DNA from 2 places in the Mesorhizobium sp. B3-1-9 genome. Region 2 is predicted to be linked to the other one. Evidence: riboswitches for the same ligand, from Rfam matches in the RefSeq annotation. Region 2 holds a riboswitch; the other holds the start of a gene.
What was found. A riboswitch is a leader RNA that binds a small molecule or an ion and turns the genes downstream of it on or off. The one in region 2 is predicted to bind S-adenosylmethionine.
Positions count from the first base shown of each region.

Region 1: another riboswitch for S-adenosylmethionine. It lies ahead of FJW07_RS21065 (homoserine O-acetyltransferase); the one in region 2 lies ahead of FJW07_RS02505 (O-succinylhomoserine sulfhydrylase).

Region 1 is NZ_VFTJ01000012.1:115,245-122,324, forward strand. Features, by position in the region: gene FJW07_RS21050 (ABC transporter permease) at 1-392, opposite strand, end outside; gene FJW07_RS21055 (phytanoyl-CoA dioxygenase family protein) at 527-1,282, opposite strand; gene FJW07_RS21060 (AraC family transcriptional regulator) at 1,471-2,322, shown strand; SAM riboswitch at 2,495-2,572, shown strand; gene FJW07_RS21065 (homoserine O-acetyltransferase) at 2,669-3,838, shown strand; gene metW (methionine biosynthesis protein MetW) at 3,918-4,532, shown strand; gene FJW07_RS21075 (glycosyltransferase) at 4,586-5,578, shown strand; gene FJW07_RS21080 (DUF1330 domain-containing protein) at 5,608-5,934, opposite strand; gene FJW07_RS21085 (glycosyltransferase family A protein) at 6,261-7,080, shown strand, end outside.
Region 2 is NZ_VFTJ01000001.1:534,058-541,137, reverse strand. Features, by position in the region: gene mmsB (multiple monosaccharide ABC transporter permease) at 1-1,133, shown strand, start outside; gene araD1 (AraD1 family protein) at 1,334-2,329, shown strand; gene FJW07_RS02510 (2'-deoxycytidine 5'-triphosphate deaminase) at 2,371-3,465, opposite strand; SAM riboswitch at 3,543-3,620, shown strand; gene FJW07_RS02505 (O-succinylhomoserine sulfhydrylase) at 3,677-4,867, shown strand; gene FJW07_RS02500 (ceramide glucosyltransferase) at 5,006-6,148, opposite strand; gene apaG (Co2+/Mg2+ efflux protein ApaG) at 6,426-6,818, shown strand; gene FJW07_RS02490 (Hsp33 family molecular chaperone) at 7,019-7,080, opposite strand, start outside.

The sequences.
Region 1 (7,080 bases), on a different contig from region 2:
CGGCCGTAGGTGGACAGGATACCGTTGATGACGCCGATGACGGCGCCGGCGAAGAGACCGACCCCGAGCGCCGGCAACAACCCCCAGCCAGCGACGATCAGCATGCCGGTGGCAAGCCCGGCAAAGGCGTAGGTCGATCCGACGGACAGATCCACCTCGCCGGAGATCAGCACGAACGTCATGCCGACCGCCATGATCCCGAGCAGCGAAACCTGTCGGCCTATGTTCAAGAGGTTCAGCGACGTGAGGAAGGTGTCGGTCGCGAAGGTCAGGAACAAGCAGATCACGACCAGCGCGATGAACACGCCAGCCTCACGGACCCGCAAGAGTCGCGACAATTCAAACCGGCCTGCGGCTGCCGCGCGCGCGCCGCTCCTGACCGTATCGGCCATCCCATTCCTCCCTCGACGGCGGCGCGACGGCTGCAGCCGTCCGTCGCTGTTCTTCATCTCCCCATCGATCCGCGGCCTGGGCCCAAGCCCGGTTCGATGTCCTCAAGGCCGGGCTTCTGCCCGGTCGTGCCTGCTCATGAAGCCTGCTGGAAAGAACCGGCAGGCACCTTGCGCAATTGTTCGTAGTTGCCGTATTCGCGCACCTTCTTGAAGGGCGCGTTCTCGACCGCGTTGTAGGAGCAGATATAGCCCCAGCGATACGTGTCCGAGCGGTTCGCGTCCGAACGGTGCAGCAGGTTGCCGTCGAAGACCAGGGCGTCGCCCGCCTCCATCTCGACATAGATGTGCTCGAAGCGCTTCAGGGCAGCTTCCAGGTGCTCATGCTCGACATTGGTCTGCTCGTTCTCGCGGATATGATTGAGGCGGCCGAGCTTGTGCGTGCCCTTGAGCACCTGAAGGCAGCCGTTTTCGCGGGTCGCCTTGTCGAGCGCGACGTAGATGCTCATCATTTCCGGTGCCAGGCAGCCGTAATTGTACCAGTAGCCGAAGTCCTGGTGCCATTCCCATGCGCCGCCTTCGTTGGGCTGCTTCATCGTCATCTTGTGGCTGTAGAGGTAGATCGGCTTGCCGACGGCGTCCTCGGCCAGATCGACCATGCGTTCGTCGCGGGCCAGCAGGCCGTATTTGTCGTCCTCGGCCTTGGTCCACATCTTCAGCAGCGTGGTCTTGCCCTCCTTGTCGCCCTTGGACATCACGCCGCCCTTGCTCTGCTCCTCCGCGAGTTGCTTGCGGGCGTGGTCGCGAAAGTTGGCGACTTCACCGGCGCCCAGCAGGCCACGGCGAATGATGTAGCCGTCGCGCGCGTAAAGCTCGGCTTCATGTCTGGTCATCGCGAGCATCGGTATTCTCCCTGGAACCCCAAAGCGTCCCGCGATGCGGCACGGGCGCCCCTGAACCTTTTTGAAGGCCTGGTTCCGATCCGTTTCCGGCCGGAAATCCCAGGCTCTTGAGGAGAATTTAGCCCCTCCGCCGCGGAACAAAATGGACAAAGGGAACGTATTTTTTGTATAAAACGCGCATGCACAAAAGAACGTCCGTAATTGAGAGTTTCCACTATGTGCCAGCCCCGGCCTGGACCCGCGCCGCGTTCAGCGTGCTGCGCGCCGGAAAAGTCGCCGCCGGACCGGATTACCGGATAGAACGCGCCGTCTATCCCGGACAGGACATCATCTACTGTCTTGCCGGCGCCGGCTATGTCGAAACGCTTGGGCAAAGGATAGACGTCGGGGCTGGTCAATTGGTCTGGATGGCGAACGAGGCTCCGCACGTCCATTCCGCCGATCCCCGGGATCCTTGGACAGTACTTTGGTTCAGGCTGGACGGCCCGGAGCCCGCCATCCTGCGGCGCAAGCTGTTCGGAGAGGGCACGCCGCGCGCCACCTTCGCCGAGGGAACAACTCCAGTCCCATGGTTCGAGCGCCTGTTTGCCGCGTTGCGCCGCCGCGACGCCAGCCTCGATCTGCGCCTTTCGCAACTGGTTGCCGAATTCCTGCTCCTGATCGATCGCGCGTTGGCACCGGATAGCGACGACCTGCCGAAACCGCTCGCTTCTGGTATCGAGGCGATGCGCGGGGCGCTCGGTTTCGCATGGACCGCGTCGGCCCTGTCGGCCGTCACCGGGCTCGGGCCGTCGCAGACCCGGCGGATGTTTCAGCGCTATCTTCGCACCAGCCCGCATCAGTGGCTGATGCGCGAGCGGTTGATGCACGCGCAGTCGCTGCTCGTGCAGGACGACCAGCCGATCGCCGAGATTGCCGAGACATGCGGCTTTTGCGACGTCTATCATTTCGGCCGCGAATTCAGGCGATCCGTTGGCATTTCGCCTTCGGCCTGGCGGCGCAGCGAACTAGGTGTTGCGTCGAAGCGCTGAACAGATTCCGCGAAGGCGTCACACGGCTTTCCGGCAAGAAACTGCGACAAGACAAGGCAGGCCATGTGTTGGCTTGGCAGGAAATGGCCTGCTTGGGTGTGGTGAACCGACTGGAGCGCCGCGAGGAGGCTACCCGTTGACGAAGCGCGGCGCTGGTCCTAGAAGAACTGCCAGACTTCTCCGTGGTGATTTGGCCGGTCGGCTTGCAGCCACGTTAAACAACTCGCTAAAGGGCCGTTTGCAACCTGTAACCGGCTTTGCGACGGCAATGCCGGTTTTTTGTTGTCCGCTGCCGGCCGGACACCGCATCGGGACGAGACCGATGCGGGACAGGATGAGGATGGACATGGCCGCTCAACGCGCTGCAAGGACCAAGGACGAGGCCGACCATCCGTCGAGCCCGGTGCTGCAGTTCGGCCCCGACAAGCCGCTGAAGCTCGACGCCGGCACGCTGCTGTCGCCTTTCCAGATCGCCTACCAGACCTATGGCACGCTCAACGCCGCGCGCTCCAACGCCATCCTCGTCTGCCACGCGCTGACGGGCGACCAGCACGTCGCCAATACCAATCCGGTGACCGGCAAGCCGGGCTGGTGGGAAGTGCTGATCGGCCCAGGCAAGATCATCGACACCAACCGCTTCTTCGTCATCTGCGCAAACGTCATCGGCGGCTGTCTCGGCTCGACCGGCCCCGCCTCGACCAATCCGGCGACAGGCAAGCCTTATGGGCTCGACCTGCCGATCATCACCATCCGCGACATGGTGCGCGCGCAGGCGATGCTGGTCGATCATTTCGGCATCGAAAAGCTGTTCTGCGTGCTTGGCGGCTCGATGGGCGGCATGCAGGTGCTGGAATGGGCGGCGAGCCATTCGGAGCGTGTGTTCTGCGCCCTGCCGATCGCCAGCGGCGCCCGCCATTCCTCGCAGAACATCGCCTTCCATGAAGTCGGCCGACAGGCCGTCATGGCCGATCCGGAGTGGCATGGCGGCAAATATCTCGATTTCGGCAAGCGGCCGGAAAAGGGGCTCGCCGTCGCGCGCATGGCCGCTCACATCACCTACCTTTCGGAAGCAGCGCTCCACCGCAAGTTCGGCCGCAATCTGCAGGACCGCGAGGCGCTGACCTTCGGCTTCGACGCCGATTTCCAGATCGAAAGCTATCTGCGCCATCAGGGCATGACCTTCGTCGACCGCTTCGACGCCAATTCCTACCTCTATCTGACTCGCGCGATGGACTATTTCGACCTTGCCGCCGATCACGGCGGGCGCCTCGCCGACGCCTTCGCCGGCACCAAGACGCGCTTTTGCCTGGTCTCCTTCACCAGCGACTGGCTGTTCCCGACCGAGGAGAGCCGATCGATCGTGCATGCCTTGAACGCGGCGGGCGCTTCCGTCTCCTTCGTCGAGATCGAGACCGATCGCGGCCACGACGCCTTCCTGCTCGACGAGCCGGAGCTGTTCGCGGCCATCAACGGCTTCGTCGCGTCGGCCGCCCGCGCCAGGGGGCTCAGCGCATGACCCCGAACCGAAGGTCAGCGAACGCAGAAAGTTGCAGACTTTTCGGAGCCGGATCGCGCGCCATGCAGGAGGCAAGGCCATGAGCGTCAATCGCGCCCAGCGTGTCGACCTCGAGGTCGTCACCGATCTCATTCCGGCCAATTCGCGCGTCCTCGATGTCGGCTCGGGCGACGGCGTGCTTCTGGAACTCCTGCAGGAGACCAAGCAGGTCGACGGCCGCGGGCTGGAACTGTCGCAGCGCGGCGTCAATGAATGCGTGGCGCGCGGGCTATCGGTTATCCAGGGCGACGCCGACACGGATCTGAAATTCTACGCCGACAAGGGCTTCGACTTCGTCGTGCTGTCGCAGACGCTGCAGGCGACGCGCAACCCGAAGGTCGTGCTCGACGAGCTGCTTCGGATCGGCAACCGCGCCATCGTCTCCTTCCCCAATTTCGGCCACTGGCGCGTGCGCTTTTCGCTGCTGATCAAGGGCAGGATGCCGGTCACCAAGGACCTGCCCTACTCCTGGTACGACACGCCCAACATCCACTTCTGCACCATTCGCGACTTCGTCAACCTGTGCGAGGAACTCGGCGCGACGGTCGAGAAAGCGACCGCGCTCGACGCCAACGGCCAGAAGATCGGCCTGTCGATGCCCTGGTGGTTCTGGAACTTCTTCGGCCAGCAGGCGGTGTTTTTGTTGAGGCGCTGACGATGGCTTCGCCCCGGGCTTTTTGCTAAGCCTCGTGCCGGGCGGAGTGGAACATGATGGCGGAACGACCAACCTATTCGGTTGTCCTCGAGATGGAGAATGCCAACTTCATCGACTGGGCTGAGGTCAGCGTAGGGTTGAACGCGCTCGCACGCGAGATTGCCTCGGTTTCCGAAGCCGGCATGGCCAGGCCCACGGTCATCATATCGCATGCCGGAGAGCCATCCGACGGCGATTTGCTGCGCAGCAGCTTCGAGGCCGAAGCACCCTACTTGGGTCAAGCCGCCGAGCTGGTCTTCGCGGCCTGTGCCGGTGGCCGCTACTACGATCTCAAGAACAATGGCGTCCTTTTGACCGAAGCCGACATCGTGGTTTTCGTCGACTCGGATTCGGTTGCCGAACCAAATTGGCTTTCAGGTCTGTTGACGCCCTTCAAACGGCCGGAAACCGTCTGCGTGAACGGCTACACCTATCTTTTGCACGACGACTTCTTCTCGCGGACCTTTGCTCTGCTCTGGTTCTTTCCCCTGGCCGAAGGGGACAAAAAATTTGCAGCCAAACGTGCTCTCAACGCCAACAACATCGCCTTTCGGCACGACTGGATATCCAGCCACCCATTTCCAGCACACAACGGCTTCAAGGTCTCTTGCACGTTGCTGATGCATGAGCTTTGGAGCGAAGGCCACAAGATAGTCAATGTGGACGCGCGCGTTCACCACTATTCCCCGCGCGGCTGGCGGTTCTTCTTTTGGCGCGCTCTGGTGACCGGCAGGGACGCCGATCGAAAATTCGTCGAGCTCCACGCGCCTGGCAGGGTTCAGCGTATCGTCAAATCATTCACGCGCTGGGGGACAATGTCGTGGCGCACGCTGCGGCGCGTGGTCAACCTCGCACCGCAGACCGGCATGCCGGTCTGGCAAATTCCCTTCGCGGCGATTGTTGGCCTGACGTTCTACACTTTCGCATTTCTCGGCCATTTCAGCCTGGCGGTGGGGCTCGTTCGCGACGAGCCTGAAATCGTGCCCGACTATGTCGTGCACAGTTAGGGCAATTCCAGGAAAGGCGCGCTGTTCTGCTAGCCAAGCACATCCATAGCCTTGTGCGGATGCTCGACGCCGTCGACGAAGATCACGTCGGATTCAGAATTGTGGGTGCGCAACTCGAGGATCTGTTGATACTGATACGCGCGCGACCGGTACCAGTCCCGCACATGCTGGCTGTCGGGGAATTCGATGACGATCAGATGCCCGGGCCAGTTGTTTTCGACGACCTCGACATCGCCGCCATGGACGACGAAGCGTCCGCCGAACGGCGCCAGCGTGGCGTCGATCTTCTCCAGATACTCGATCATCCAGGGACCCGACGTGACTTGGCGCATGTGGGCAACGGCGTAAGCGGTCATGATCCTGCTCCTTCATGGGACTGAAGCCGATCGGCCGGCCTCGTTGGGTCATCATGCAAAAGTCAGGTAGTCCGGTCGATTACCTTGAACGTCATCGAGACAACGCCGACCATCGCCCGGCGGGCTGTCGCCTAGCCAGAACGTCGATTGTGTTGCCATCAAACCGCAATGTTGCGGAAAAGCCACTAATTCGGCGTTTCTCGGATAGCTTTGCGTGACACAAGCGTGGCTTTTTTGTAGCGTCTGTCGCAAATCAGAGGTGGGACGCGAGGATAGCCATCAGACCCATCCGACAAACGCTAGATCCGACCGGCAGTGGCAGCCCGATGTCGAACCAGGACGTTCCGCTGATCTCAGTGATCACGCCGACCCACAACCGGCGCAGCCAGGTCGTGCGCGCGGTGGAAAGCGTTCTGGCGCAGACACTTACCCGCTTCGAGCACATCGTGGTCGACGACGGTTCGACCGATGGGACGGCCGCCGCGTTGGCCGAAATCCGCGACCCGAGGCTGATCTATGTCGGCGCCAAATGGCGCGGCGCCAATGCCGCGCGCAATGCGGGCATTGAGCGCGCCCGGGCGCCGGTCGTGACCTTCCTCGATTCGGACGACGTCTATCTGCCCGATCGGCTGGAGCGGACGCTGGCGCGCTTCGACCAGAATCCCTCGCTCGGAGTCCTCATCAGCTCGTTCTTGTCGCTGAAAGGCAGCCGCAGCACCAAATGCATCAATCGCGACGCTTTCCTCGATAAGAGCACGCTGCAGCGTGCCCTGGTCTCGCAGACCATCTTCATTGCCGGCTCGGCGATCACCGCAAGGCACGAGTCGCTGCTCGCGATCGGCGGCTATGACAGCGACATCACGCGCATGCAGGATCGCGAATTGCTGCTGCGCTTTGCCCAGCGCAGCGGCGCCTTGCTATCCGAGGACATCGACTGGAAGAAGTACAATTCGGAGAATTCGATCTCCGGCCGCCGCGACGGCTATGTCGAGGCCTACGCCAGTCTGATCGACAAGCATCCTTATATCGCCGACCGCTATCCCGACGTTCCGCCTTACATGATTGCGCGCCAGATCATCGCCGATATCCTCAAGGGCAGGTTGCCGCAGGCGTTTTCGGGCTATCACGCCAACCGGTCGTCCAAGT
Region 2 (7,080 bases):
GAACGCTGTTCAAACCGGTCAACCTCAGCAATCTGGTGCAGCAGAACTCGTTCATCATCGTGATGGCGCTGGGCATGCTCCTGGTCATCGTCTCCGGCTATATCGATCTCAGCGTGGGATCGGTCGCCGGTTTCATCGGCGCGCTCGCCGCGATGATGATGGTGATCTGGCCGCTCGGGATATTCTCGAATCCGCTGGTGGTTTCGATCATCTGCCTGATCGTCGGCGGTCTCATAGGCGCGGCGCAAGGCTACTGGATCGCCTATCACCGGATACCGAGCTTCATCGTGACATTGGCGGGCATGCTCATCTTCCGCGGCATCTGCCAGGCGCTGCTTGGCGGCGGCTCCTCGGTCGGTCCGCTGCCGCCCGACTTCAAGGCGCTGAGCTCGGGCTTCATCCCGGACGTGATCGGCCCGCTGACGCTGATCCCGCCGACGGTGAATGCCGCCGGCAAGACCATCGTCGGCAGCGGCTTGACGCTGCACATGACGACGATCGTGCTGGGTCTGGTCGCGGTGCTCGCCTACGCCTATTTCGGCTTCAGGACGCGGCGCAAGCGCGAGCGGCATGGCTACGAGGCGGAGCCCTTCCCGCTGTTCGTCGTCAAGACGCTGGTCGGCAGCGCGCTGGCGCTGTTCCTGGTCTTCCAGTTCGCGAGCTACAGGGGCCTGCCGGTCGTGCTGCTGGTGATGGGCGTGCTGATCTCGTTGTTCGTCTTCGTCACCAAGCGCATGACCATCGGCCGCCGCATCTACGCCATGGGCGGCAACGCCAAGGCGGCGCAGCTTTCGGGCATCAACACCGAGAGGCTGACGCTGCTGGTCTTCATCAACATGGGCGTGCTTTCGGCGCTCGGCGGCCTGATCATCGCGGCCCGTCTCGGCCAGGCCGTGCCGGCAGCGGGTCTCGGCAGCGAGCTCGACGTCATCGCGGCCGTCTTCATCGGCGGCGCCTCGGCGATGGGCGGCGTCGGACAGGTGATCGGCGCCGTGGTCGGCGGCTTCATCATGGGCGTGATGAACAACGGCATGTCGATCATGGGCGTCAATGTCGACTGGCAGCAGGTGGTGAAAGGCCTGGTGCTGCTCGGCGCGGTGATCTTCGACGTCTACAACAAGAACAAGGCCTGAAGGCCGGAAGCGGATTTAAGGAGGCATACGGGTTTCAGATCGCGAAGCTGCCGGCAACCCGTCGGCGCCAAGAGTCCAGCAAGGACCAGGCTCGCGAACGCAATCCGGACGAAGCGTTTCAACCGTGGCGGGGATTGCTCCGCGCCGCGCCAGTCAAGGCTTGCCCGCGGGCGGCCGGCAAAATGAGAGAGGATTTCAACATGCTGATCTCCCAGATCCTCGACGACGCCGAGACGATCCGCGTCGTCGCCCGCAACGGCGGCGGCAAGACCAGGATCATCAACGGCGCGCGCAGCGTCTATTCGCTGGCGATGGAGGCCGCGCGCACCGGCACCGGGCTCGAAGCGCTGATCGAGCGCAAGGGCTATGGCGAGACGGTCGATCTCGATGCCGCCTACAAGAGGGGCAGGCTGGTGTCGCCGATCAACCACCCCGATCCCGCGCATCTGCATCTCACCGGCACCGGCCTGACGCATCTCGGCTCCGCGGCGACGCGCGATTCCATGCACAAGAAGCTCAGCGAGGGCGGCGAGGAGGAGCTCACCGATTCCATGAAGATGTTCCGCATGGGGCTGGAAGGCGGCAAGCCGGCCAAAGGACAGGTCGGCGTGCAGCCGGAATGGTTCTACAAAGGCAACGGCACGATGGCGGTGGCCCCCGGCGCGCCCCTGATGTCGCCGGCCTTTGCGCAGGACGGCGGCGAGGAGCCGGAGATCGCCGGCATCTATGTGATCGGCGACGACGGCGCGCCGTTCCGGGTCGGCTTCACGCTGTCGAACGAGTTTTCCGACCACGTGACGGAGCGGGTGAACTACCTGTTCCTCGCCCATTCCAAGCTACGCAACGCCTCGTTCGGCCCCGAGATCCTGATCGGCGGCTTGCCCGCCGACATCAGGGGCGCCTCGCGCATCTGGCGCGACGGCAAGCTTTTGTGGGAAAAGCCGTTCCTGTCCGGCGAAGCGAACATGTCGCACACCATCGCCAATCTCGAGCACCATCATTTCAAATATTCGGCCTTCCGCCAGCCGGGCGACGTGCATGTGCATATGTTCGGCACGGCGACGCTGTCCTTCGCCGATGGCATCAGGACCGAGGCCGGCGATACGTTCGAGATCGAAGCGCAGGATTTCGGCCTGCCGCTGCGCAACCCGCTGGAGATCGAGAAGCCGGTCAAGGTGGCGGTGAAGGCGCTGTGAGAGCGTGATCTCCCCCAAGGGGGAGATCAGCAGCTCAGACCTTAGCGCGCGGCGCGAAAATGCTTGGAGAGCTTCAGGCCCTGCGCCTGGTAGTTCGAGCCGAGATCGGTACCGTAAAGAGCCTGCGGGCGCTGCAGCATGTGCTCGTAGACGAGACGGCCGACGATCTGGCCGTGGTCGAGGATGAACGGCACCTCGTGGCTGCGCACTTCCAGCACCGCCCGGCTGCCGCTGCCGCCGGCGGCGGAATGGCCGAAGCCCGGATCGAAGAAGCCGGCATAGTGGACGCGGAACTCGCCGACCAGCGGATCGAAGGGCGTCATCTCGGCGGCGTAGAGCGGCGGCACGTGCACCGCTTCGCGCGAGACTAGGATGTAGAATTCGTCGGGGTCGAGCACGAGTTCGCCGGCGCCGCTCTTGTAGATCGGCTCCCAGAAATCGACGACATCCTGCGCGGCGCGCTTGTCGACATCGACCAGGCCGGTGTGGTGCTTGCCGCGATAGCCGACAAGGCCGTCCTTGTCGCCGTCGAGGTCGATGGAGAGCGCGATGCCACCGCCTGAAATATTGGGCGGCTCGGTGGCGACCAGCATCTCGGCGCGGTGAAGGTCGCGCAGCTCGCTCTCCGAAAGCACCGCGTTGCCGGTGCGGAAACGGATCTGCGACAGCCGCGAGCCGGCCCGCACGACGATCGGGAAGGTGCGCGGGCTGACTTCGAGATAGAGCGGCCCGTGATAGCCGGCGGCGATCTTGTCGAACTCGTGGCCGCGATCGGTCATCACCCGGGTGAAGATGTCGAGCCGCCCGGTCGAGCTCTTGGGATTGGCGGAAGCGGACACATTCGAGGGCAGCGCCAAGCTTTCGAGCAGCGGCACGATGTAGACGCAACCCGTCTCCAGCACCGCGCCCTCGGCGAGGCTGAATTCATGCAACTTCAGCCGCTCGAGCTTGTCGGCTACCCGATGATCGGGACCGGGCAGGAAGGAGGCGCGCACGCGGAAGGCCGTGTCGCCGAGCCTCAGGTCAAGGCTGGCCGGCTGGATCTGGTTGGTGTCCAGCGCGCGCGGCGACTTCAGCGCACCGGACTGGAACAGCGCGGAAATATCCTGGTCGGGAAGAATGCCTGTCTGCCGCAAAGTCTTACTCCGCTCTGCTGGTACAAACCTCTTAATGAAGCCGGCAATTGACGCAAGCGCGGCGCGGGTCTAAAGGGTCGTTATCCCGTGGTGATTTGGCCGGTCGGCTTGCAGCCACGTTAAACAAGTCGCTAAAGGACCGTCGAGCCGCAAGGCTATATGGACCGGTTGCGACTTCGCGGCCGGTTTTTTTGTGTCTGGAAGCAGGGCTATGAGCACCAAGAAGCGCAACTGGAAACCTCAGACGGCACTCGTGCATGGCGGAACGCTGCGTTCCGGCTTCGGCGAGACATCCGAGGCGATGTATCTCACCCAGGGCTATGTCTACGAGACGGCGCAAGCCGCGGAAGCCCGCTTCAAGGGCGAGGAGCCCGGTTTCATCTATTCGCGTTACGCCAACCCGACGGTCGACATGTTCGAAAAGCGCATGTGCGCGCTCGAAGGCGCCGAGGATGCCCGCGCCACCGCTTCCGGCATGGCGGCCGTCTCAGCCGCGTTGCTGTGCAGCGCCAAGGCCGGCGACCATATCGTGGCGGCGCGCGCCCTGTTCGGCTCCTGCCGCTGGGTGGTCGAGACGCTGGCGCCGCGCTACGGCATCCAGGCGACGCTGGTCGACGGCACCGACATCGCCAATTGGGAAAAGGCGATAAGGGCGAACACCAAGCTGTTCTTCCTCGAAAGCCCGACCAATCCGACGCTGGAAGTGGTCGACATCGCCGCGGTTGCCAAGCTCGCCAATTCGATCGGCGCGCGCGTGATCGTCGACAATGTCTTCGCCACGCCGCTGCAGCAGAAGCCGCTGCAGCTCGGCGCCCATATTGTCGTCTATTCGGCGACCAAGCACATAGACGGCCAGGGCCGCTGCCTCGGCGGCGTCATCCTGTCCGACAAGAAATGGATCGACGAGAACCTGCACGACTATTTCCGCCACACCGGTCCCAGCCTGTCGCCCTTCAACGCCTGGACGCTGTTGAAAGGCCTGGAGACGCTGCCGCTGCGCGTGCGCCAGCAGACCGAAAGCGCCGGCAAGATCGCGGATTTCCTCGCCGGCCGATCGGAGATCGCCCGCGTCATCTATCCGGGCCGGGCCGACCACCCGCAGGCGGATGTCGTCAAGAAGCAGATGTCGGGCGGCTCGACGCTGATCTGCCTCGACGTCAAGGGCGGCAAGCAGGCGGCCTTCGCCTTTCAGAACGCGCTCGACATCGTGCTGATCTCGAACAATCTCGGCGACGCCAAGAGCCTGATCACCCATCCGGCGACGACGACGCACAAGAACCTGAGCGACGACGCGCGGGCCGAACTCGGCATAGGACCCGGCACGCTCAGGCTCTCCGTCGGTCTGGAGGACGCCGACGACCTGCTGGAGGACATCCAGCAGGCGCTGAAGGCGGCCAAATAAGACCTGCAGCGGCGACCGTCGCTACACAGGATTTTAAAGCGCGTCGCGCTGAAGCGGATTCAGGCGACGCGCTTTTAAGCCTTTGTTTTCATGCATGTCGTTATCGCAAAACCGCTGCACACTTTTGCGCGACATGCTTTAGGCAAGCTCTTCCAGTTCGGTCATCGTCTTGGTGCGGATGGTCATGGCGTTGCCGCGCCATTCGACGGCGCCGCCGAACCAGGCGCGCGCCCAGATGGCGGGCAGCATCGCGTCGCGCGTGAGCATCACGGTGACGCTGCGCGGCGACAGGTACCAGCCCTTCGCAAAGGCCAGGAGGCATTCCGGCAGGTAGGCGATCGCCAGCACGCCCAAGGCCGTCGTGGGCAGGCTGACGCCGGCGCTTGCCGCCGCAATCAGCGCCAGCAGCAGCGGCACCGCAGCGCCGGTCAGGATCTCCGGCGCGAAGAACAGCGGGAAGGTGACGCGGCGCAGCCGCGCCCAGCGCGCCTGGCGCGACCAGATCTCGGCGAGCCGGCGCTGGCCGAGCGGCTGCTCGAAAGGCGAAGCGACGAGATTGACGCGCAGGCCCAGGCTGTTGACCAGCTTGGTGGCGGCCGCGTCCTCGGCGATCTCGGCGGCCAAAGCCTGGATACCGCCATTGGCATCGAGCATCGGCTTGTTCCACAGCATGCTCTTGCCTTGGGCGAAGCCGAGCCCAAGCGCCTCGCCGGCATACTGCCAGCGCGCCTGCAGCGTGTTGAGGAAGGCGCATTCGACTTCGGCCCAAAACCCATCCGGCCGCGACCCGATCGGCGTCGAGCAGACGAGGCCGGTATCCGGGCGCCATGCCGCCATCAGGTGCTGGACATAGTCCCTCGGCATCAGAACATTGGAATCGGCGAGGACCACCCAATCGTGCCGCGCAGCCTGCCAGCCCTTGATGCAGTTGTTGAGCTTGGGATTGGCGCTGACGCGGTCGTCGCCGATCAGGAGTCGCGCCGGCACCTTCGGATAGCGGGCGATCGCCGCATCGATCAGCTTGACCACCGGGTCTTCGGCATGCGCGACGCAGAAGATCAGCTCGTAGCGCGGCCAATCGAGCGAGAAGGCGCGCTGCAGGGTCTCCTGTGTGAACGGCTCGACGCCGCGCGACGGCACGATGATCGAGACCGGCTGTGCGCCGACGGGCGGCGCAATGACATGCCGCCATTTCAGCCGCGACGCGGCGAGCAGGATGCTGGTGAGATTGGACAGAAGAAGGGCTGACGAAGCCAGGCCGGCTGCGATAGTCAGTTCCATCGAGATCTGGTCACTCTCTATCTCTTTGTTTTCACGCAATTCCGGACGGAAAACTGCTCACACTTTTCCTGGAATTGCTCTCGGCCGCATGCGCCCATTTCATCAGTTACAGAGCGCCCGAGTCGCCCGGCACGGTTTGTGCACACCAACATTGTCATGTGTCACTTAAATGACATTGTTTTTCGGCACGTGCGCTACAAGGCTGGCAGGATGGTCGGCGTTGCGCGCGTAACAGCGAAGCGCAACGAATGTTCCGCAGCGGCAACCGGAGTGGCCCATGTATCGCGCAGTGACGCGCAACATCGAAGTGCTGGTCAGGCCCTTCTATCTGGAGGACCGCTCCGATCCGTCCGAGAACCGCTATGTCTGGGGCTATCAGGTGACGATCGACAACCGCTCCGACGAGTTCGTGCAGCTTGTGTCGCGCTACTGGCACATCACCGATGGTCGGGGCCGGGTCGAGGAGGTGCGCGGCGCCGGCGTCGTCGGCGACCAGCCGGAACTCAATCCCGGCGACAGCTACCAGTACACCTCGGGCTGCCCGCTCTCGACGCCGTCGGGCATCATGGTCGGCCATTACACGATGCGCAACGGCCGCGGCGAGACGTTCGATATCGCCATTCCGGCTTTCTCGCTCGATATGCCGGGGACAAGGCGCACGGTGAATTAGGCGTCGGCGATTAGCGTCTTTCTCCCCGTTCAACGGGGAGAAATGCCCGGCAGGGCAATGAGGGGCAGCGCCAAACTTCTGAGATTTTTTGAGGCAGACGACCGCGTCGTCAGCGTGTCGCTATCACCACCAACCAAGGCGCTGCCCCTCATCCGCCCTTTGGGCACCTTCTCCCCGTGAAACGGGGAGAAGAAAGGAGCTTACTTCACGAATTCGGCCGGGTCGAAGTCGTATTGCGTCGAGCAGAACTCGCAGGCGACAT